One region of the Clostridium bornimense genome, then DNA from elsewhere that is predicted to be linked to it. Evidence: riboswitches for the same ligand, from Rfam matches in the RefSeq annotation. Region 1 holds a riboswitch; the other holds the start of a gene.
What was found. Region 1 has a riboswitch for FMN ahead of ribD (bifunctional diaminohydroxyphosphoribosylaminopyrimidine deaminase/5-amino-6-(5-phosphoribosylamino)uracil reductase RibD). Riboswitches for the same ligand answer to the same signal wherever they lie in the genome.
Positions count from the first base shown of each region.

Region 2: linked by a shared signal. The riboswitch ahead of CM240_RS11160 (ECF transporter S component) and the one ahead of ribD (bifunctional diaminohydroxyphosphoribosylaminopyrimidine deaminase/5-amino-6-(5-phosphoribosylamino)uracil reductase RibD) in region 1 are both predicted to bind FMN.

Region 1 covers NZ_HG917868.1:1,021,140-1,024,342, forward strand. Annotated here, with positions in the region: gene CM240_RS04480 (patatin-like phospholipase family protein) at 1-666, shown strand, start outside; gene CM240_RS04485 (patatin-like phospholipase family protein) at 729-1,562, shown strand; FMN riboswitch at 1,635-1,748, shown strand; gene ribD (bifunctional diaminohydroxyphosphoribosylaminopyrimidine deaminase/5-amino-6-(5-phosphoribosylamino)uracil reductase RibD) at 1,917-3,023, shown strand; gene CM240_RS04495 (riboflavin synthase) at 3,008-3,203, shown strand, end outside.
Region 2 covers NZ_HG917868.1:2,467,786-2,470,988, reverse strand. Annotated here, with positions in the region: gene CM240_RS11165 (Tex family protein) at 1-1,571, shown strand, start outside; FMN riboswitch at 1,611-1,729, shown strand; gene CM240_RS11160 (ECF transporter S component) at 1,736-2,335, shown strand; gene rimI (ribosomal protein S18-alanine N-acetyltransferase) at 2,491-2,955, opposite strand; gene tsaB (tRNA (adenosine(37)-N6)-threonylcarbamoyltransferase complex dimerization subunit type 1 TsaB) at 2,930-3,203, opposite strand, start outside.

The sequences.
Region 1 (3,203 bases):
TTTATGTGTAGTGATTTAATGGGAGCATTAAAATTATGGAGAAATGTTACTCAGGAAGATACTATTCCATTAAAAATAACAGATTTTATTAAGTTGTGGTATAGATATAGATCCGATGTAGAGAAGATTATAGATACAGAATCTATAATGACCATGGATAAATTAGATATATTTTTTAGTGAAAATATAAATTTTAAGGATATAAGTAATTCTAAGATTTTGGGATATGTTTCCGCATATAATATGGATAAAGAAGATATAGAATATTTTAAGTTAAATGGTAGAAGTGAAAGTGAAATTAAAGAAATATTAAAGGCTTCAACTTCATTACCACTTATTTTTGATCCTATATTTATAAACAATTGCAAATACAGAGATGGATGTATAAAAGATAATATTCCTATAGAACCTCTTTATAGAGAAGGGTATAGAAAGTTTATAGTGGTCTCTTTAGAAAAAGATGAAAAAATAGATAAAAATAAATATAAGAATGCTAAATTTTTTGAGATAATTCCGTCTTGTGATATTGGAACACATATTGTAAATGGAAGTTTAGATTTTAATCCTAAGGGAGCGGAGAAAAGATTAAAACAAGGATATTTAGATACTATGAGATATTTTAATAAAATTCAATATAATAAAAATATATTAGATACAAACTATTAACATAATTTATAGAAGATTTATAGTAAAATAATAGTATGATTAGTTAATGAGTGGGTGAGATAATGGATAGTAAGATAGGGCTAGTTTTATCTGGGGGAGGAGGTAAAGGAGCTTTTGAGATAGGAGCTTGGAAGGCCTTAAAAAGATTGGGTATAGATAAAAAAATTCAAGTTATATCAGGAAATTCTATTGGTTCTTTAAATGCAGTTATGTTTATGGTAGGAGAATTAGATTTAGCATTAAAAATGTGGAGAAATTTATCACAAAAGGAGGCATTACCGTTAAGTGCTACTCAGTTATTAGGGTTATATAAGCAATACAAAAAAGGAATAACTAACATATTAGAAGAAGATACTATTGTGGACAGTAGTGGATATCAAGAGATTATCGGAAGTTATGTTGATTTTGAGAAGGTAAGAAATTCAAAAATCAAAGGTTATATATCCGCTTACAATATGGATGACGATATTGTAGATTATTTTACTGTAAATGATAAAAGTGATGAAGAAATAGAAAGACTAATTAAGGCATCATCAGCATTGCCTGGACTTTTTGATCCAATAAAAATAAATGATAAATTTTATAGGGATGGTTGTATAAAAGATAATGTACCTATTGATCCGCTATATAAAGAAGGATGTAATGAAATAATAATTATATATTTAGGAGAAGATGAAAGGGTAGATTTATCGAAGTATCCGGGAGTTAAGTTTTATGAAATTTCACCTAGAGTAAATTTAGGTGGAATGCTTGATGGAAATTTAGATTTTAGTGGTAGTGGCGCTAATAAAAGAATTTTACAAGGTTACCTAGATACAATGGCATATTTTGATAAGTTGGCTTATGAAGAAGGTGTTCCTTTAAATAAGTTAGATATCATTGGTGAAATAAAATGAATATATTTTCAGATGGAAATATTAGATAATATTGACATAGCCAATAAATAGTGATAAAGTAATAATAAATTAAATAACCTTCAGGGCAGGGTGTGATTCCCTACCGGCGGTAAAGCCCGCGAGCGTAATGCATGATTCGGTGAAATTCCGAAGCCGACAGTATAGTCTGGATGAAAGAAGGAAAATAATTTTTTAGCTAAAGTATTATGTTTTACAATTAAGCCCTGAGTATATCTATACTCAGGGCTTTTAGGTTGTAATACATTTAAATATTTAAGGTTACTGAAGGTTATACAAATTCTATGGAAGAACTTTGTATAACCTTTAATTTTTGTAAAGAGTGGTGAAGGAATATTGAAAGAAGAATTTATGGAGAGAGCTTTACAACTATCGTTGAAAGGAATAGGACATACTAATCCTAATCCTATGGTAGGAGCTGTTATTGTTAAAGATGGAAGAATAATAGGTGAAGGATACCATAGAAAATATGGTGAGGCTCATGCAGAAGTAAATGCCTTTGACAATGCTACAGAAGATGTAAAAGGAGCTGAAATGTATGTAACTTTAGAACCTTGTGCTCATTATGGAAAAACGCCACCTTGTGCAGAGCGAATAGTTAAAGAAGGAATAAAGAAGGTTTATGTAGCAATTGGAGATCCTAATTCCAAAGTAGGTGGAAAAGGAATTGAAATTCTAAAAAGTGCTGGAATAGAAGTGGAAGTGGGATTTTTAGAAGATAAGTGTAAGAAGGTAAATGAAATTTTTCTTCATTATATAAAAAATAAAACTCCTTTTGTAATTGCAAAGTGGGCAATGACACTAGATGGAAAAATAGCAGCAAACACTGGGGATTCTAAGTGGATAACTAATGAAAAAAGTAGGGAACATGTGCATAAGCTAAGACAAAGAGTTTCAGCAATCTTAGTAGGGCACAATTGTGTAAAAAAAGATGATCCAATGCTTAATGTTAGACTAGAGAATCTAGAAAATGGAGTAAGTAATCCAACTAGAGTCATTGTTGCTACTGATGGTGATATTGATTGTAAATTGAAAGTAGTAAAAACAGCTAGAGAAATTCCAACTATTGTAGCGGCTAAGGTTATTGATGATATAAAGAGAAGAGAGTTAGAGAGCTATGGAGTGGAAGTATTACTTTGTGCTGAAAGAGATGGAAGAGTTTCAATAAAGGATTTGGTTAAGAAGTTAGGAGAAAGAAATATAGATTCACTACTTATCGAGGGTGGTGGTGAAATACTAGCTTCTGCTTTTGAAGAAAATGTAGTAAATAAGATATCGGCATTTATAGCACCAAAAGTTATTGGTGGAAGAGATGCAGTAACAGCTATAGAAGGGAAAGGACATCCTTTGATGAATATGGCAACGAAGGTAAAGAATATAAAATATAAGACATTTGATGATGATATTTTGATAGAAGGTGATGTGGAGTGTTCACAGGAATAATTGAAGAAATAGGCGTTGTGAAAAATCTAAAAAAGACTTCCGACGGAATGACACTATTTATATATGGCAAAAAAGTTACATTTGATACAACATTAGGAGCATCAATAGCTATCTCAGGAGTTTGTACAACTGTTACATCTTATAAGGATGGAATATTTTCAGTAGATATTATGGAAGAAT
Region 2 (3,203 bases), 1.4 Mb from region 1:
CATATGAGATGTATTATGAATATAAAGAGAAAGTTAATATGATACCATCTCATAGAATTCTTGCTATAAGCAGAGGAGAAGATGAAAAAGTTCTTTCAGTAAAAATTGTTGGTGATGAAGAGTTTATATTAAATTACTTAAGAAGCAATCTTTTAAAGGATAATGATGAAACAGACCCATATATTGAAATGGCTATAAAAGATGGTTATAAAAGATTAATATTCCCATCAATAGAGAGAGAAATAAGAAATGAATTATGGGAAAAGGCTGAAGAAGGGGCTATTAATATCTTTAAGAAAAACCTTAAAGCATTAATGCTACAATCACCGATAAAAGGGAAAATTGTGTTAGGATTTGACCCAGGTTTTAGAACGGGATGTAAGACTGCTATATTAGATGAAACAGGTAAGATACTTACTACAGAAACTATTCATATTACAGCTAATAGTAAAGATCAAGTAGCTAAAGAGAGAGAAAAGCTTAAAGCAATGATGAAAGAATACAATGTAGAAGTTGTATCTTTAGGAAATGGAACTGCATCTAGAGAAAGTGAAGAGATAATAGCAGAAATTATAGATGAGATAAAGAGAGAGACTGGAAAAGAAATATATTATGTTATTGTAAGTGAAGCTGGGGCTTCTGTTTATTCTGCATCAGAATTAGCATCAAAGGAATATCCAGATATAAATGTATCTCTTAGAGGAGCTATTTCTATAGGAAGAAGATTACAAGATCCTATGGCAGAGTTGGTAAAAATTGATCCTAAATCTATAGGGGTAGGTCAATACCAACATGATGTTAACGAAAAGAAATTAAATGAATCATTAACAGGGGTTGTTGAAGATGCTGTTAACACTGTAGGAGTAGATTTAAATGTGGCTACGCCATCACTTTTATCTTATGTATCTGGAATAACTCCAGCTATAGCGGCAAATATAGTAGCTTATAGAGAAGAAAAAGGAAAATTTTCAGGAAGAAAAGAACTTTTAAAAGTTAAAAGACTAGGACCAAAGGCTTATGAACAATGTGCTGGATTCTTAAGAGTTATGGAAAGTAAAGAAGTTTTAGATAATACTTCAGTGCATCCAGAATCTTATGAAGGTGCTAAGAAGCTTTTATCTATATTAGGATATAATGAAAATGATGTTAGAGAAAATAATCTTCAAGATATTGATAAAAAGATAGAAGAAGTAGGATTATCTAAAATAGAAGAGGAAACAGGGTTAGGATCAATAACTCTTCAAGATATTATTAAAGAAATTAAAAAGCCAGGTAGAGATCCAAGAGAAGAAATGCCAAAGCCGATATTAAAAAGTGGAGTAATAGAAGTAGATCAATTAACTCCAGGAATGGAGCTTAAAGGTACTGTTAGAAATGTAGCAGACTTTGGAGCATTTGTAGATATTGGTGTCCATGTAGATGGCTTAGTTCATAAAAGCCAAATGAGAGATAAATTTGTAAAGCATCCTCTTGATGTTGTATCAGTAGGTGATATAGTAAATGTTAAAGTTTTAGAAATAGATAAAGAAAGAGGAAGGATATCTTTAACTATGAAGGGATTAACTAACTAATAGGATGTTGTCCTATAATTTTCATTGTAGTATAATAAAAGAAAACTTCAGGGATAGGTGAGATTCCTATACTGGCGGTATAGCCCGCGAGCTTTTAGTAAAGCAGATTCGGTTAAACTCCGGAGCCAACAGTAAAGTCTGGAAGGAAGAAGGGAAGAATAAAAATGAATAAAAAACTTAATAAAATGGTAAAAATATCAATACTTAGTGTATTGGCATTAATATTTATGTTTATAGAAGTGCCATTACCTATATTTCCGAGCTTTTTAAAGATAGAAGTATCTGATATACCAGCAGTTGTAGGAGCTATAATTTATGGACCAGTAGCAGGTGTAATAATAGAACTTATAAAAAACTTGCTTCATGGTATTCTTATGACATCAACAGGATTTGTAGGAGAATTAGCAAACTTTATAGTAGGTTCCGCTTTTGTAATTCCAGTAGGGTTGATCTATAATCGTACAAATATTAAATTTAAGTTATTAGTATCATCTATATTAGGAGTTGTATTTATGGTATTAGTAGCTGCTATAGGTAATTATTTTATATTTTTACCATTATACGAAAAAGTAATGGGATGGAATCTTAATGATTTCGTTGCTATGGGTGCGGCGATAAACAGTTCTATAACAAACGTAAAATCTTTAGTAATTTTAAGTATAGCGCCATTTAACGTGCTTAAAGGAACTATAGTCGCAGTAGTAACAGCAGTAATAATAAAACCATTATCATCAATTATTGAAAAAGAAAAGAAAGCTTTATAATAGAAAAGTGATGTTGCAGTTTATGCGACATCACTTTTTAGTTAATAGTGGTAAGAAAGTATTAGTTTTTTTCATATATAAAGCTATTATACTTAAGTGTTGTTTTTTGAAATCAGTGTTATCAGTTATCAAGTTCAAAATCACATGATTATAAATTATCTAAAATATTTCCACATAATAATTCCATCTTCGTTGTTATCGGTATAAAATTTCTTTCTAATACCGCAGTTAACAAAGCCAAGAGATTCATAAAGATTTATGGCAATTGTATTTGAGACACGCACTTCAAGGGTTATACCATAAAAGTTTTTGTTTTTACAGTAATCAACGGCTGATGTTAATAGTATTTTTCCAAAACCATGTCCCCTAAAGTTAGGGTGGATAGCGATGTTAGTTATATGGCCTTCATCGATAATTTCCCACAGACCTATATATCCAACTACTTTTCCATCTAATAGAGCAATAAAATAGTGAGCATTTTTATTATCTAATTCTTTTATTAGACTATCTTTACTCCAAGGTAATGAAAAAGACATTGTTTCAATTTCATAGATAGCATCAATATATTCAAGACGTAAATCATCAATAAAAATATTATTCTTCATATACTGTTTTTCCATGTTTATTGATGTATTCTCTTTCTGCTTGAGACACTCTAATATAAAGAGGAGCATCTTCATCTAAATTATTAAAATCATTATTTTTGAATTTATCCATTGCTATAAATCCAAGAGAAGAGGCACGAACTAAATTGTTGAATGGGGAAGCAAAGGTTCCTAATTTAACTTCAGATAACATATCTTTAAATTTAAAACAATCATCACCTAAAAATAGAACTGGCTCACCTAATGAATTAAGTTTATTAATT